DNA from 3 places in the Cupriavidus sp. 21MJTG02-4 genome. Region 3 is predicted to be linked to each of the others. Evidence: predicted binding sites of a transcription regulator. Region 3 holds the regulator's gene; each other region holds the start of a gene.
The links. The regulator NrdR, encoded in region 3, represses ribonucleotide reductase genes. The targets are predictions, from matches to a motif close to CACNANATNTNGTG.

Region 1: a site for NrdR is predicted at 1,803-1,816, ahead of AC3FKH_RS31080 (ribonucleoside triphosphate reductase). Genes of this name have one in related genera too.
Region 2: a site for NrdR is predicted at 1,382-1,395, ahead of AC3FKH_RS03580 (ribonucleoside-diphosphate reductase subunit alpha). Genes of this name have one in related genera too.

What each region holds. Positions count from the first base shown of each region.
Region 1 is NZ_JBYOJP010000023.1:79,576-85,284, reverse strand. It holds gene AC3FKH_RS31090 (aldo/keto reductase) at 20-1,039, shown strand; gene AC3FKH_RS31085 (SRPBCC family protein) at 1,072-1,497, shown strand; gene AC3FKH_RS31080 (ribonucleoside triphosphate reductase) at 1,862-3,583, shown strand; gene nrdD (anaerobic ribonucleoside-triphosphate reductase) at 3,613-3,792, shown strand; gene AC3FKH_RS31070 (anaerobic ribonucleoside-triphosphate reductase activating protein) at 3,797-4,471, shown strand; gene AC3FKH_RS31065 (Bug family tripartite tricarboxylate transporter substrate binding protein) at 4,536-5,486, opposite strand; gene AC3FKH_RS31060 (SDR family oxidoreductase) at 5,617-5,709, opposite strand, start outside.
Region 2 is NZ_JBYOJP010000002.1:69,543-75,251, reverse strand. It holds gene AC3FKH_RS03580 (ribonucleoside-diphosphate reductase subunit alpha) at 1-1,156, opposite strand, end outside; gene ampD (1,6-anhydro-N-acetylmuramyl-L-alanine amidase AmpD) at 1,676-2,287, opposite strand; gene AC3FKH_RS03570 (sigma-54-dependent transcriptional regulator) at 2,284-3,897, opposite strand; gene AC3FKH_RS03565 (sensor histidine kinase) at 3,923-5,709, opposite strand, start outside.
Region 3 is NZ_JBYOJP010000002.1:468,800-474,508, reverse strand. It holds gene glyA (serine hydroxymethyltransferase) at 1-1,113, shown strand, start outside; gene nrdR (transcriptional regulator NrdR) at 1,257-1,721, shown strand; gene AC3FKH_RS05415 (hypothetical protein) at 1,955-2,323, shown strand; gene AC3FKH_RS05410 (PilW family protein) at 2,320-3,252, shown strand; gene AC3FKH_RS05405 (hypothetical protein) at 3,249-3,578, opposite strand; gene AC3FKH_RS05400 (pilus assembly protein) at 3,607-3,840, shown strand; gene AC3FKH_RS05395 (pilus assembly protein) at 3,852-5,696, shown strand; gene AC3FKH_RS05390 (type IV pilin protein) at 5,693-5,709, shown strand, end outside.

The sequences.
Region 1 (5,709 bases), on a different contig from region 3:
CTTAATTTGTGGAGCAGTCATGAGCATCAAGGACAAACTGGCCGGTAACGTACTCGGCTTTGGTACCGCCCCGCTGGGCAATATGTTCCGCGACATACCGGAATCGGAGGCGCAGGCCACCGTGGACGCGGCGTGGGCGCAAGGCGTGCGCTACTACGACACCGCGCCGTTCTACGGCGCGGGCCTGGCCGAAATCCGGCTGGGCGAGGCGCTGTCCCGGCAACCGCGGGATGAATACGTGCTCAGCACCAAAGTCGGCCGCCTGATCCTGGACGAAGTCGAAGACGCCAGCGCGCGGGCGCTGGGCGAGAAAAGCGGCCTGTTTGCCGCCGGCCGCCCGAACAAGCTGGTCAACGACTACTCGGCGGACGCCACGCTGCGCTCGATCGAGGACAGCCTGAAGCGGATGAAGGCCGACCGCCTGGACATCGTGTGGGTCCACGACATCGCCCAGGACTTCTACGGCGACGAGTGGCTGGGCTATTTCGAGACCGCCCGCAAAGGCGCTTTCAAGGTGCTGACCCGGCTGCGCGAAGAGGGCGTGATCAAGGCCTGGGGCCTGGGCGTGAACCGCGTGGAGCCGATCGAACTGACGCTGGACCTGACCGAAGCGCAGCCGGACGGCTTCCTGCTGGCGGGCCGCTATTCGCTGCTCGACCACGAGCGCGCGCTGCAGCGCCTGATGCCGAAGGCCGCGGAGCGCAAGACCGAGATTGTGGTTGGCGGCCCGTACAGCTCGGGCATCCTGGCCGGCGGCTCGCACTTCGAGTACCAGAAGGCGCCGCCCGAGATCATCAGCAAGGTCGAGCGCATCAAGGCGATCGCGCAACGCCATGGCGTCAGCATCAAGGCCGCCGCGCTGCAGTTCGTGCTGGCCAACCCGGCGGTCGCCGCCGTGGTCCCCGGTGCAAGCCGGCCCGAGCGCATCGCCGAGGACACCGCCGCGCTGAAGGCGGTCATTCCCGCCGATTTCTGGCGCGAGTTGCGCGAGCAGCACCTGGTCGCGGCAAATGCGCCGCTGCCTGGCGACAGCAACTGATCCGGGACCACATTCGATTCAAGGAGTCCATCATGGCACAAGCGTCTGCAATGATCACGCTGCCGGTAGCACCGGACCGCGTCTGGCAACTGATTGGCGGCTTCGATTCGCTGCCCGACTGGCTGCCGTATATCCCCAAGAGCGAACTGAGCGAGGGCGGCCGTGTGCGCAGCCTCGTCAATCCGGACGGCGATGCCATCGTCGAACGTCTGGAGGCCTTTGACCAGGGCGCGCGCAGCTACACCTACTCGATCCTGAAGGCGCCGTTCCCCGTCACCGGCTACCGCTCCACGCTGCGCGTGGTCGGCATCGACGGGGACCAGGCCTCGCGCGTCGAATGGTCTGGCCAGTTCACGCCGGCCGGCGTGAGCGATGACGACGCATCGCGCCTGTTCGAGGGCATCTACCGCGATGGCCTGGCGGCGCTGCAGGCAACGCTGAGCCAGGGCGCCTCATGAGGCCGCTGATGGCCTTGTCAATGGCTCTAGCCGCCATGCTCGGCATGCTGCCGCCGTCGCCGGCGCAGGCGTCTGCCGGCATGCCTGGCGAGGCACGCGCGCTGTTCCCATACGCAGAGTAGAACCGGTCCGGCGCCTGCCGGATCGCCTCGGGTGCAGAGGAAACTCCTTCCGGGGCGGTGGCGATGGCGCCGGACCATCGCACGCCCGCGCCGAGGCCGCCTTGCACCTTGCCGGCGCCACCAATGCCCCGTCAGCTGTCCTCTTCCGTATCGCGTGAAACTCACCCGTTTGATCTTGCGCAACGCTATATATAGTGGATGGTAAATAATGCATCCCCATATCTAGTGTTTTTAGGGGCGCAATGGGATCTCATCCACACCGTACCCTCGTCGACGTGGAATCGTCCGTCAACGAGTACCTGAACCGCGAGGACTGGCGCGTCAACGCCAATGCAAACCAGGGCTACTCGCTCGGCGGGCTGATCCTCAACGTGGCGGGCAAGGTCACCGCCAACTACTGGCTGTCCCATGTCTACGCGCCGCAAGCCGGGGCGGCCCATCGCGAGGGCGACCTTCACATCCACGATCTCGACATGCTGTCCGGCTACTGCGCCGGCTGGTCGCTGCGCACGCTACTGCATGAAGGGTTGAATGGCGTGCCCGGCAAAGTGGAAGCAGCACCGCCGCGGCACATGTCGAGCGCGGTCGGGCAGATCGTGAACTTCCTTGGCACCATGCAGAACGAGTGGGCCGGGGCGCAGGCGTTCTCGTCGTTCGATACCTATATGGCCCCCTTCGTGCGCAAGGACAGCATGTCCTACGCCGAGGTCCGGCAACACATGCAGGAACTGATCTACAACCTCAACGTGCCGTCGCGCTGGGGCACGCAGACTCCGTTCACCAACCTCACGTTCGACTGGACCTGCCCCGAAGACCTTCGGGAACAGGTGCCGGTGATCGGCGGCGAGGAGATGCCATTCCGCTATGGCGACCTGCAGGCCGAGATGGACGTGATCAATCGCGCCTATATCGAAGTCATGACCGAAGGCGATGCCCTTGGCCGCGTCTTCACCTTCCCGATTCCCACCTACAACATCACGCCGGACTTCCCCTGGGAAAGCGAGAATGCCGCGCGGCTGTTCGACATGACGGCCAAGTACGGATTGCCTTATTTCCAGAACTTCCTGAACTCCGAGCTCAAGCCGAACATGGTGCGGTCCATGTGCTGCCGGCTCCAGCTCGATCTGCGCGAACTGCTCAAGCGCGGCAACGGCCTGTTCGGCAGCGCGGAGCAGACTGGCTCGCTGGGCGTGGTCACCATCAACTGCGCCCGGCTGGGCTATCTGAATGCAGGCGACGAAGCCGGCCTGTTGCAGCGGCTCGATAACCTGCTCGATATCGGCCGCGATTCGCTCGAAGCCAAGCGCGAGCTGATCCAGAAGCTGATGGACCAGGGCCTGTTCCCGTACACCCGGCGCTATCTCGGCACGCTGCGCAATCACTTCTCGACGCTCGGGGTGAACGGCCTCAACGAGATGATCCGCAACTTCACCGACGATACCCACGACGTCACCACGGACTGGGGTCGCGGCTTCGCCCTGCGCGTGCTCGACCATGTGCGCGCGCGCATTGTCGAATACCAGGAAGCGACCGGCCATATGTATAACCTGGAGGCCACGCCGGCCGAGGGCACCACCTATCGCTTCGCGCGGGAGGACCGCAAACGCTGGCCCGGCATTCTGCAGGCCGGTACGGCGGAGCAGCCTTACTACACCAATTCGTCGCAGCTGCCGGCCGGCTTCACCGATGATCCTTTCGAAGCCCTGGCGCAGCAGGAAGCGCTGCAAGCCAAATACACCGGCGGGACCGTGCTGCATCTCTACATGGGCGAGCGCCTGTCCAGCGGCGAGGCGTGCAAGCGCCTGGTACGCCGGGCGCTGGAAAATTTCCGCCTTCCATATATCACGGTCACGCCCACGTTTTCGATCTGCCCGACGCATGGCTACCTGGCCGGCGAGCACGTCTATTGCCCGAAGTGCGACGAGGATGTTCTCGCCCGCAAACGCCTGCAGCAAGCCGCATGAATTTCCCAACCCCAGCAAGGAGAACCGCCATGATCAGCCAACCGCAACGCCTGAAAGCCACCGTCGAACTCGAGGAACATGAACGCCAGCGCTGCGAAGTCTGGACGCGCGTGATGGGGTATCACCGTCCCGTCGCCAGCTTCAACACCGGCAAGAAGGGCGAGCACGCCGAGCGCCGCTTCTTTGCCGAGCAGCGCTGCGCGGCCTGATGCCATGGGTAGCCTGCGCATCGGCGGCCTGACGCCACTGACCAGCATCGACTTTCCCGGCCGGCTTGCCGCGGTGGTGTTCTGTCAGGGTTGCCCGTGGCGCTGCGGCTACTGTCATAACGCCCACCTGATTTCTCCGCGCGGGCGCGACCTGCTGCCATGGAATCAGGTGAGGGATTTCCTGGCGAACCGGCGTGGCCTGCTGGACGGCGTGGTGTTCTCCGGCGGCGAGCCCACGCTGCAGGCATCGCTGCCCGATGCCGTGCGCGAAGTCCGCGCCATGGGGTTGCAGGCGGCCCTGCACACCGCAGGCATGTACCCGGAGCGGCTCGCGTCAGTGCTGCCGCTGATGGACTGGATCGGCATCGATATCAAGGGGCCGGCACATCGCTACGACGCGATCACCGGCACGCCCGGCAGCGGCTCACGCGTGATGGCATCGCTGGATCTTGTCGTCGCTAGCGGCGTGGACTACGAATGCCGCACCACGTGGGATCCGGCGCTGTTCAGCGAAGACGAACTTGACGGTCTCGTCGGTACACTGGCGGCGCGTGGCGTCCGTCATTGGGCTTTGCAGCCGCGTGGCACGGCGGGCATACCCTGCGTCGCCACGGCCGATATCGCCCGCCGATTGAAAGCCGCGTATCCGCAAATCTCCATGCGGCTGCCTGCTGCGTGAGCGACACGACGGCCGTCCTTGCGTTGAACGGCCAAGCGTGTCGCCACGCCGGAATCAAACGCCATTACTCCGGCTGAATTCCCGCTTCCTTCACTACCTTGCCCCACTTCGCGAGGTCCGATTTGATCAACGCCGCATACTCCTGCGGCGTGCCGCCTTGCACGTCGATGCCCGCCGTTTCCAGCTTGGCCCGCACCTCCGGAAGCTTCAGCGCCGCGTTGATCTCTGTGTTCAGCCTGGCCACGATCTCCCTGGGCGTGCCCGCCGGCGCGAGGAAACCACCGTTGGTGTTGGCGTCATAGCCCTTGAGCCCTTGTTCCTCGGCGGTGGGGACATTGGGCAACGCCTTGGACCGCTTGCGCGTGGAGACGGCCAGTGCGCGCACATTGCCCGATTTCACCTGCTCCTGAATCGCGCTGATGGTGTCGATGTAAAGCACCGTGCGGCCGGCGATCAGGTCGGGATGTGCCGCGGACGAGCCCTTGTAAGGCACCAGCAGCACCGGCGCACCACTGACCATGCGGAACATCTCGGCGGCCATTTCCTGCGCGCTGCCGCGACCCGACGTGGCCACCTTCGCTTCGGCCGGATTGGCCTTCATCCAGCTCACCAGCTCGGGCACCGTCTTCGCCGGCAGCTTGGGGTAGGCCGCGAACACCAGCGGGATCTCGTGCGTGTAGACGATCGGCTCGAAGCTCTTCTCAGGATCCCAGCCGAGATTCTTGAACAGGAACTTGTTGATGTTGTGGCTGCCGCCGACGATGCCGATCGTGTAGCCATCGGGCTTGGCATTGGCCAGGACCGCGGTGCCCAGGTTGTTGGAGGCGCCGGGGCGGTTCTCGACGATGAACGGTTGGCCGAGCTTTACCGACAGCTTCTCGCCGACGACGCGGGCGATCAGGTCAATGCCGCCGCCGGCCGGCGCCGGGACGATGATGGTGACTGGTCGCGTCGGATAGTTGCCTTGGGCACCGGCCCCGCCGGGCGCCATCATGATGGCGGCACAACCGGCCATCGTGCCGATCAGGGTGCTGAATCTGCTTGGGGTGAATCGCATGGGGTGTCTCCGTCTGGATGCTGGTCAACTTCAGTCGACTCTGGTGGCTCCCACGGATGCGAGGCCCGTGGGAATGTGGGCGGGGATGTCAGCCGCGGCCGACGAACGGCATGGCGCTGGCCATGACGGTCATGTTCAGGACATTGGTGTCCAGCGGCAGCGAAGCCATGTGGCGCACGGC
Region 2 (5,709 bases), 400 kb from region 3:
CCAGGTCGTCCGAGACGGTGGTCAGGTAGCACGACGACAGCTGCGAGCGCTGGGTGCCCGAGTTGAACAGGGTCGGCGTGGACGACATGAAGTCGAACGACGACAGCAGCTGGTAGAACTCGATGGCGCGCGCTTCGCGGTCGGTTTCGTTGAGGGCCAGGCCCATGGCGACGCGCATGAAGAATGCCTGCGGCATCTCGATGCGGGTCTCTTCGATGTGCAGGAAGTAGCGGTCATACAGCGTCTGCAGGCCCAGGTAGTTGAACTGGAAGTCGCGGCCGGCGTCCAGCGCGGCGCCCAGGCGGGCCAGGTCGAAGGTGGCCAGCTTCTCGTCCAGCAGCTCGGCGGCGATACCGCGGGCGATGAACTTGGGGAAGTACTCGGCGTAACGCGTGGTCATTTCGGCCTGCGTCACTTCGGCGCCCAGGATTTCCTTGCGGATGGTGTGCAGCAGGATACGGGCGGTGACCTGGCTGTAGTCCGGGTCCTTTTCGATCAGGGTACGCGCGGCCAGGATGGCGGAGTCGTACACCTGCGTCATCGGCACGCCTTCGTACAGGTTCTTCAGCGTTTCCTTGAGGATCGGCTCGGCGCTGACGGCCTTGCCCAGGCCGGCGCAGGCGTTATCGAGCAGCGCGTGCAGCGCGACGATGTCCAGCGGCTTGCTCACGCCGGCGTCGCTCACGTTGAACTGGATGCCGGCTTCCTGCACGCGGGCGACGGCCTGCGCGCTGGCACTGGCACGCTCCTGGGCGCGCTTTTCGCGGTACAGCACGTAGGAACGGGCCACTTCGTGCTCACCCGAGCGCATCAGGGCCAGTTCGACGTGATCCTGCACGTCTTCGATATGGATCGCGCCACCGCTCGGGCGGCTGCGCACCAGCGCGCGCACCACGGCGTGCGTCAGTTGCTCGACGATCTCGCGCACACGCGCGGAAGCCGCGCCCTGCCCGCCGTTCACGGCGAGGAAGGCCTTGGTCATGGCGACGTTGATCTTGGACGGCTCGAACGCCACCACGGCGCCGTTGCGGCGGATGATCTTGTAATCCTGGTAGTTCGTCGTGCCGGCTTGGGTCGCGGGGGCCTGTTGCTCGGTACCTGCAATACCGGCGGCGCCCGCTGCGCCCGTGGTGATTTCGTTCTGGGCCGTCTGCATAAGAACTCCTGTCTTTTTAGCCTGTTTTAAGAGACAAAAGAGTCCCTGGCGAAATGGGCTGCGAAAGTGTCCTGCCGCACAGGGTTGGCGGTGGGACTGACTGCCGTTTGCTAAACATTTCGCCAGGGACTCTTGTGATGCGCTGACCCCACATCAGGGTTTCAACCACTATCGCCACGTCTGCGACAGCAACCCTTCACTGCTAGGCCAGCTCCCCGGTTGAACTACTAGATATAGTGGTCACTGCGGAAAACTGGGCTAAGTATAGTGAAAGAAATCCGGATGACCAGTCTTGACAAGCGTGGTTGCGACACCCCGATGACAAGTGCGGCAGCGCCACATTCCCGGGAACCGCGCTACGACAAGGGATCGCGCCAAGTCGTTCGCAGACGCACATTTTTTGGAAATTTTTTTTATCCGGGCGGCGCGTCCGATAGCCCCACACCGACGTGGGGATTTGGCATGTGACATCGTGCCGACATGGTGCTGTGGCAACAGCTTGGCGGCCCCGCAAGCACCTTAACTGTGCGAGGGGCGGAAGGGTAACAGGTTTTCCGGAACGTCGGCGAGACGCGCGAAACGGTCCCAGTCGAAGTGGGGTCCCGGGTCGGTCTTGCGGCCCGGGGCGATGTCGCTGTGGCCGGCAATCGCCTGCACCGGCAATGTGGCGCGCAGGGCCTTCACCAGCGTGGCGGTGGTGGCGTACTGGGCGGCCGTGAACGGCTGGTCGTCGGCGCCTTCGATCTCGATGCCGACTGAAAAATCGTTGCAACGGACCCGGCCGAAGAAATCGGACAGCCCGGCATGCCACGCACGCTTGCCGCAAGGCACGAACTGCACGAGTTCGCCATCGCGCCGGATCAGGAAGTGCGCGGACACCTGCACCTGGTGGATCGTGGCGAAAAACGGGTGGCGGTCCGGGTCGAGCCGGTTCTGGAAGAAGGCTTCAATGTCATCGCTGCCGAACTGGCCCGGCGGCAGGCTGATGTTGTGCAGCACGACCAGGTCGACGGGCATGCCCGTAGGCCGCTCGTCGTAATTGGGCGATGGCACGCGGCGCGCGGCCGGCACCCAGCCTTCGGCGTCCGGCAGGAAGCTGGCTGGGACGGGGCCGGAAACCGGAGCCGTCATGCCGCGCCCTCCCCTTCGTCGCGTTCGTCCCGCCCATCGCGGATACCAAGCTGCTGGATGCGATAGCGAAGCTGGCGCAGGTTCAAACCCAGCAGCGGCGCGGCGGCCGTGCGGTTGAAGCTGGTTTGCGCCAGCGCCTGCAGGATGATCTCGCGCTCGACATTCTCGAGCCGGGCCTGGAGATCGATCGGGAACGCCACGCCGCGGCAGGCACGCTCGGCGGCATCGGGCGCGTCTTCAGCCACGGCCACGGCTTCCGCCTCGGGCGTTGCTGCAGCCTGCTGCGGCACGATCGGCATGGGGACCGGGGCGGGCTCGGCCGGCATGATGCCCGCCGGCACCCCGCCGAAGGCCCACGGTGTGTACGGGGTCAGCGGCGACGGTGCCGCACGCAGCGCCGCGCGTTCCATATTGGCGTCGAGCGGGCCCAGGTCGGCCACCTGGATATCTTCGGACTCGGCAAACGCGTAGGCGCGTTCGAGCAGGTTTTCCAGCTCGCGCACATTGCCCGGGAACGGATAAGCCACCAGCCGCTCCAGCGCGGCCTGCGACAGGCGGCGCGGGCGCGGATCGCCATAGCGCACGGCCAGGTGCTCAAGGATGGCGCGCGCGAGCACGGGGATATCCTCGGCACGCTCGCGCAGCGTCGGCATGCGCAATTCGAGCACATTGAGCCGGTAGTACAAGTCCTGCCGGAACTGGCCAGCCGCGACCATGGCGGCGAGATCCTTGTGGCTCGCGCACATCACGCGCACATCGACGGCATCTTCGCGGCTGGCGCCGATCTTGCGCACGCGGCGCTCCTGCAGCGCGCGCAGCAGCTTGACCTGCATGGCCAGCGGCAGGTCGGCCACCTCGTCCAGCAGCAGCGTGCCGCCGTTGGCCGACTGGAAGAAGCCGCCGCGCTCGCCGTCGGCGCCGGTGAACGCGCCCTTGACGTGACCGAAGAACTCGGACTCCATCAGGTTTTCCGGGATGGCACCGCAGTTCACCGCCACGAACGGATGCGCGGCACGCGCGCTGGTAGCGTGGATGGCGTGTGCGGCGCGCTCCTTGCCGCTGCCCGATTCGCCGCTGATCACCACCGGCGCCATGCTGCGCGCCAGCCGCGAGAGCGAGCGCCGCACCTCCTGCATGGCCGGCGAGTGGCCGGGCAGCAGCGCGGCGGCGCGGTCGGCGCCCTGGCTGGCATCGGCACTGGCGGCGGCGTCCTGGTCTTCGCGCGCCTGCTGGCGGCCCAGCGCGTTCATCACCAGGCTGCGCAGCTGGTCCAGCGACACCGGCTTGGCGATGTAGTCGAACGCGCCGGCCTTGAGCGCTTCGACGGCGTTGTCGGCGCTACCGTAGGCCGTGATGACGGCCACGGGCACGCGTTCCGGCGAAACCGACAGCTGCCGCACGATCTCGATGCCCAGGCCGTCGCCCAGGCGCATGTCGGTCAGCACCAGGCTGTAGCGGCGCTGCGCGAGCTTCTCGCGCGCTTCGGCCAGCGAGCCGGCCAGCACCACGTCATGCCCCATGCGGCGGATGGAAATATCCAGCAGCTCGCGCAGGTCTGCCTCGTCATCGATGACGAGGATCGGGTCAGGGCCGGGCGTTCTGGGTGGCATGGAGCGGCGTGTCAGGTGCGGAAGTTCAATGGATCTGCGTGTCTGCCTGCATTGCATCGCCGGTGTCGATGCGCAGCGTCAGCACGAAGGCCTTGGCGGGCAGTGTATCGCGCGGGGCAGCCAGCAGGCCGGTGCGCGCGAGCAGGTCATCCAGCGCGATGGTGCCGTAGCGGACCTGTGCGTCGTTGGCGCCGCACAGCTCGCGCGCCATGAACAGGCCCAGCCCGGTGCCCTGGGCATTGCTGGTAAAGAACGGCTCGAACAGGCTGCGCTGGTGTTCGCGCGGAATCTCGGTGCCATCGTTCCAGACGATCAACTCGGCATGGTGCTGGTCCAGCGCGTGCGCGAGCAGGCGGATGGCGCCCGGCAGGCGGCTGCAGTAGCGCCACGCGTTGTCGAGCAGGTTGCCGAGCACCTGCTGGAGCTGCGAGGTGTCGAAGACCACCGGCTGTGCCACGTCGACCGTGAGGCGGACCGCATTCGGGTTGATCTCGCCGCGGCCCGGCTGGCGCGTGTCGCCGGCACGCGGCCGGCGCGAGCGCATCTCCAGCCGCCAGCGCTCGACGATCTCGGGCAGCGCCTGCGCAAGCTGCGCGGTGCTGCGGCCCGTGCGCGGGCGGCGCGACAGCTGCAGCACGTCGGACACGACCTGGTCCAGCCGCCGCACGTTGTCATGGATGATGCGTAGCAGACGTGCATCGACATCCGACTCCACGCCACCATCGCCGCCGATGCCCGCCCCGTCGCCCAGCAGCTCGCTGGCCTGGCTGATGGCCGCCAGCGGATTGCGGATCTGGTGCGCGACGCTGGCCACGAGCCGGCCCATGGCGGCGAGCTTTTCCTGCTGGACCTGCTCGGCGATGCGCTCCCAGCTTTCGATATGGACCAGCACGGTGTCGCGCATCTCGCTGCGCAGCAGGGCCTCGTCGTCGGGCGACCAGGCCATGGCTTCCTGCTGGGCGATGGCCAGGCGCAGGCGCGCCGCGACTTCGGGCGTCAGCTCGTTCCACGCGGCGGTGTCGAGGCTGGATGGCAGGGTCGACGTGCTGGCGATGGTATTGCGCAGCCCGGCCAGGCCCGGCAGCACAAAGCGCAGACGCAGCCGCGTGTGCCGGTTGCCGCCCCCCGGCGGCGCGGAGCGCGAGACGATGGGCAGCAGTTGCAGGATGCGCGGCACGTCGTCCTTGCTGCGCACCCAGTCGCGCAGCATTTCCATCAGCGGCTGCAGGCGCGGGATGCGGCGCAGGTCGAACAGCACCGACTGACTCCCTTCCACGCCCATGCTGTCGCGCGTGGTGCGCGAATAAACGCGTTCATGCGGCTGTACGCCAAGCAACACCACGGCGGCAGGGTTGGCCGCCACCACCATGCCGTTGGCACGCACCAGCATCACGCCGTCCTGCATGTCGTTGACCATCAATCGGTTCACGAGCTGCTGCAGCCGCAACTCCTGCTCGCGCGCGAGCGCCAGTTTTTCCTGCGCGACCTGCCGGTACGCCAGCATGTACATCAGCAGCGCCGCGATCATGAACACCAGCCCATACAGGCCCGAGCCGAGCAGGCCGCCATCCGCCTGGCGTTGCAGGATGGTCAGCGCGAACGGGTGCGCCATGACCACCAGGGCCGAGACCGAGGCGGCAAACAGCGCGAACAGCAGGCTGGTGAGCGCGCCGGCCTCGAGCGCCGGCAGCAGGAAGATCATCGCCAGCCCGTCGGCATGGCCGTTGCGGCCGAGCGCCTCGTAGATCAGGCCGAGCATGGCCAGGTCGGCCAGCACCTGCAGCCGCACGCGCAGGTGGAAGCGCCGCCGCC
Region 3 (5,709 bases):
GCCGCGCAGGGCTCGCAACTGACCAACAAGTACGCCGAGGGCTATCCCGGCAAGCGCTACTACGGTGGCTGCGAGTACGTCGACATCGTCGAGCAGCTCGCCATCGATCGCGTGAAGGAACTGTTCGGCGCCGAAGCCGCCAACGTGCAGCCGAACTCGGGTTCGCAGGCCAACCAGGGCGTGTACTTCGCCGTGCTGAAGCCGGGCGACACCATCATGGGCATGAGCCTGGCCGAAGGCGGTCACCTGACCCACGGCATGGCCCTGAACATGAGCGGCAAGTGGTTCAACGTGGTCAGCTACGGCCTGAACGCGCAGGAAGACATCGACTACGACGCGCTGGAAAAGCTCGCGCAAGAGAAGAAGCCGAAGCTGATCATCGCGGGCGCCTCGGCCTTCGCGCTGCGCATCGATTTCGAGCGCATCGGCAAGGTTGCCAAGTCGATCGGTGCCTATTTCATGGTCGACATGGCCCACTACGCCGGCCTGATCGCCGCGGGCGTCTACCCGAACCCGGTGCCGCACGCCGACTTCGTCACCACCACGACGCACAAGAGCCTGCGCGGCCCGCGCGGCGGCGTGATCCTGATGAAGGCCGAGCATGAGAAGGCCATCAACTCGTCGATCTTCCCGGGCATCCAGGGTGGTCCGCTGATGCACGTGATCGCCGGCAAGGCCGTGGCGTTCAAGGAAGCGCTGACGCCGGAGTTCAAGACCTACCAGGAACAGGTGGTCAAGAATGCCGCCGTGCTGGCCGAAACGCTGATCGCACGCGGCCTGCGCATTGTCTCGGGCCGCACCGAAAGCCACGTGATGCTGGTCGACCTGCGCGCCAAGAACATCACCGGCAAGGAAGCCGAGCGCATCCTGGGCGAAGCGCACCTGACCGTGAACAAGAACGCCATCCCGAACGATCCGGAAAAGCCGTTCGTGACCTCGGGCATCCGCGTTGGCTCGCCGGCCATGACCACGCGCGGCTTCAAGGAAGAAGAAGCGCGCATCGTCGGCAACCTGATCGCCGACGTGCTGGACAATCCGCACGACGCCGGCAACATCGCCAGCGTGCGCGAGCAGGTGTCGGCACTGACCAAGCGTTTCCCGGTCTACGGCTGATGCCGCGCAAGGCCGCCCGCGAGGGCGGCCGGCAGCCCCGCGGGCGCGCCATCGTGCCGCCTGCGGGCCTCGCCAACCCGCCCGGTTGCCGCAGAAGGACAAGATACCAAGGCGACGGGGCTTTACTCTGAAGGTGGTCAGGCATGAAATGCCCCTTTTGCGGACATTCCAATACCCAGGTGCTCGACACGCGCATGTCGGAAGACGGCGACGCCGTGCGCCGGCGCCGACGCTGCGAAGCCTGCGACCGCCGCTTCACCACCTACGAACGGATCGAACTGTTCTTCCCGGCCATCGTCAAGAAGAACGGCTCGCGCGTGGACTACACCCGCGCCAAGCTGAAGGATTCGATGCGCCTGGCGCTGCGCAAGCGCCCGGTTTCCGCCGAGGCCATCGACGAAGCCATCACCCGCATCGAAGAAAAGCTGCTGGCGCTTGGCGAGAAGGAAATTCCGAGCAGCCAGGTCGGTGAACTCGTCATGCGCGAACTGCGCAAGCTCGACAAGATCGCCTATATCCGCTTTGCTTCCGTGTACCGCAGCTTCGAGGACGTCGCCGAGTTTTCCGATGTGCTGGCCGAGGTAACGGCAGGAAACAGCAAGCGCTAGCCAGCGTTCAGCGTAGGAGCTGATCCCGACGACGCACTCGTCCGTGGACAGTGTGAGCGTCGTGATCACCAGGCGCTCCGCATCCCGCACATATCGAGTAGACATTTCTGAATATCGAGGTTGCGTAACGGCGTCGTCTCGCAACCAAATTTGCCAGTTTCACTACGTTTGCCCACGGATTGGCGCTGTGCAGCGCGGTACCTTGATGGCCTCACCGCCATCCTCACCGCGCCATGCAGCCTCGTCTTCGCCCGCTTCATTCCTGTTGCCGTCACAGCCGCGGCTATGCCCTGGCCGAGTCGCTCTGCGCCCTGTTGATCGTCAGCGCCGGCCTGATCCCGCTGGCCAGCGTGGGGACCACGGCACTGGCACGGCTGCGCGGCCATGAGCAACTCGCCCACGCCATGCGAACCACCGGAGAAATCGCGGAGATCGCGGCGCTGGGCATGGTCCCGATGAACCGGCCCGATCCGACGTCCGCCGAGGGCTGTGGCCAACCCCCATGCGCGCTGACCAGCAAGCTGGCGATTGCCAGGCTGGCCGTTGGCGCCGGGGACTCCGCGGCCACGTTGCGCGGCATCGCATTGTGGATACAGCCATGAGATCACGTCTTGCACGGGGCCATTTGCGCCTTCTGCCGGCGCATGGCTTCACGCTCACGGAAATGATGGTCGGCCTGGCGCTGGGGCTGGTGGTCATCGCAGTCGCGGGCACAGCGTTCCTGCTATGCCGCGCCGCCTATCTCGCCACCGCGGAGCGCGCCTTGCTGGAAGAACGTGGGCAGCGCGCGCTGAGTATTCTTTCCCTCCTGATCCGGCAAGGCGGCTGGCGGCCGGATCCGGCCGCCAGGGCGCCGGCCGCTCCGGCGATCAGCGGTGCGGATGACTGCGGCCAGCCGTCCATGGCAGCTATCCCGGCGTGCGGTAAATCCGGTATCGGGGGCAGCGACGCGTTGCTGGTCCGCTTCAGCGGCAGCGGCCACGCGCGCGAACGCACCATGCCAGACCAGACGATGATCGACTGCAGTGGCTATGCCGTTGCCGCACAGAGCCTGGACGCCATCGCGGAAACTGGCTACGTTGCGGCGAATCTCGTCTACGTGGCCACCGCCAGCGACGGCGAGCCCCAATTGCTATGCCGATATCCGGCGCGCCGCAACGGACGGATCGACGGCAGCGGCTGGACCTCCGGCGCGATGGTGCGTGGCGTGGAATCGATGCAGGTTCGTTACGCCATGGAGTCCCGCAGCGGCAGACCATCCGGCACCTTCCTGCGCGCGGACCAGGTCAGCGCCATGGGCGACGACGCATGGCATCGTGTGGTGGCGGTGCAGGTGGCACTGGCCCTGCGCCTGGAGCGTCGCGGGGCTGCCACGGCGGGCATACCGGCAACGACCGCCCATGCGTACGTCGACAACGCGATGGCTGACGTGATCGACAGGCTCCCCGGCCATGACCGGAACGCGTGGCGGATCTTCGCCACGACCATCCGCCTGCGCAATGCCCCGCGCTGCCAGGAGACATTGTGCTAACCCGGACCACGTTCCGCATCCACAGACATGGCGGCGCGACGCTGCTGTTCGCTGCAATGCTCCTGCTGCTCGCGGTATTCACCGCCGCGGCCGCACTGCAGTTCCTGCTCTCCACGCGCCAGCTCGCCACCTTGCAGCTCGATCGCGAAATCGCCTTCCGCGCGGCCGAAGTGGCGCTGCTCGATGGCGAAGCGGACGTGTTGACAGCCGCCGCAGGCAGCGGCCCGCGCGGCCGTCTCGAGCCGCTGCCGGCAAGCGGGACTTGCGGCTCGGGCATGCAGGCCGGGGTCTGCGTCCCGGCGCCCGATGACATGCCCGTATGGCAAGCGTGGCTGTCGGGCACAGGGTCCCCCGATGATGTCGGCGTTGCCGTTCGGCACGTTCACCGGCAAGACAATGCCGGGGTTGCCGGAAGGCATCGCCGGAACGGCCATCGCGCCGCGCTATGTCGCCGAGCTGATCGGCGACGCCGCGACCTTCGACGGTTACGGCCAGGAACGGCCCGCAACGCGCTTCCGTGTCACGGCAATCGGCTTCGGCCGCAGCCGGGATACGACCGCCGTAGTCCAGAGCGTGATTCAGCCATGAGCCCGCACCGCATGATCATCCTTGTCCTGGCCTGGCTCTTGCCGCTGTCTGGGACAGCTTGGTCCGGCACAAGTCCGGACCTGCCCGCCGGCAATCTTCCCCTGGCCTATCAGCTTCGAAATGGCGCTTACCCCTGGACCGGCCGCCTTGATGCACTTGGGTGGAGTCCGCAGCAGCAGGCCACGGGGCCGGTATCCCACGCGCGACTCTGGGAGGCCGGCGCATCGCTCGACGCGTACCCGGTAGCGTCCCGGCGTCTTTACACGTCGATCGCCCCGACCGGCCACGATCCGGAACGCCTGGTACCGCTGCAGGACTCGGCACGCGATGCGGCAACACAGCCCGGGGCGGCACCGGATGCGGAAAACGGCGTATCCGGGCAGGACAAGCTGGCGTGGCTGCGCGGCGAACGCACCAACGGCGCCTTGCGTCCGCGCGAAACGCGCATGGCCAATGCCCGGGGCGCACGCTTGCTCGTCGTTCGTCCACCGGCATGGCAACCGGGAAAATCCGGCCATGCCGCGTTCCGGGAGCGATATGGCAAACGGCCACATATGGTCTGGCTCGGCACCACGGACGCCTGGCTGCATGGGTTCGACGCGATCGATGGCAAGGAGCTTGCCGCCTACCTGCCGCGGACCTTGCTGGCGCAGGCGCTCGACATGGCCGACCCGAAGAGTCCGCTCGCCACCGTACCCTGCCCCCGTCCGGAGGCCGCCGACGTCGTGATCCATCGTGAATGGCGCACCGTGCTGCTATGTGCGATCCCGGCCAAGGCTGAAGGGGATGGCGCGCCCGTCATATTTGCGCTCGATATCACCGCCCCGACAGACCTGGTGCCGATCGCGCTTCAATGGGAAATCACCGCAACACCTGCCCTGCCGCTTTCCGCCCGCGGCCCGGTACGCGCCGCTGCCCTTGCCGGGGACGAAGGGGTCCGGTGGTTCGCCGTCACGACCGTCGAAGCACGCGCCGACAGCCCGGCATCCCGACCGGGCCTGGCCCTGATACCACTGGAAGGCGCCGCGTCCGATGCCGCGTTGACCTGGCCGCTGCCAGAACGCGATTGCACCGGCGCCCCCGTGACATCGGCACTATTGGGCGTCAGCGTCCTGAGCGGCATGACCGGCGGGACGCTGGCTATCTATGCCACCGACGACATCGGCCAACTCTGGCACTTTCCGTTAGCCGATGCCGCCGGACGTCTCAAGCCGGGAAACCCGACGTGCCGGCACAAGCTGCCCGTGACCGCCCGGACAGACGACGCAGAGCCGCCGTTGCTATTGGGCGGGTCAAGCGCCGCGGTCATCGTCTATGGCCAGGGCAGCGAAATCGCGGCCATCCCGGCCCGGAGGAGCGGGACCCCGACCCGCATCGTGGCCGAGCCCGCGGATGGAGGCGTCTTGCTGCGCGCCTTGCCAGGCCAGGGCGGCACAAGCGACCAGGGCGGCTGGCAGCTGACACTGCCGCATGCGGGCGAACAGCTTGAGATGCTGAGCGACGTGTTTCCCGGCTATCTCCACTTCACGACCCGCGCTGCCGACGGTCTTCAGCGGGCCTATCTTGTGCTTGCGTCGACCGGCGAATCCGCGGGCCGCAACCGGGAAGATGCGCCGATGCAGGCGTTCGTGACCGGACAGGCCGCCGCCCCTGACGGCGACGTCGTCGTGACGAGCGCACCAAGACCGGGCCCGCTTCAGGCCGCCGGCACAAGCAGCGCGCAAGCGCACACGGTCACCCTGTGGTCCGTAGACCGGAACACGGCCCAGCCGCTGACAACCACCGTCGCCACCCGCCGCACTGGCCGCATCAGCTGGCGTGAAATCATGGCGCCCATTCAGCGGGACACCCCATGAAGGACAAGATCTG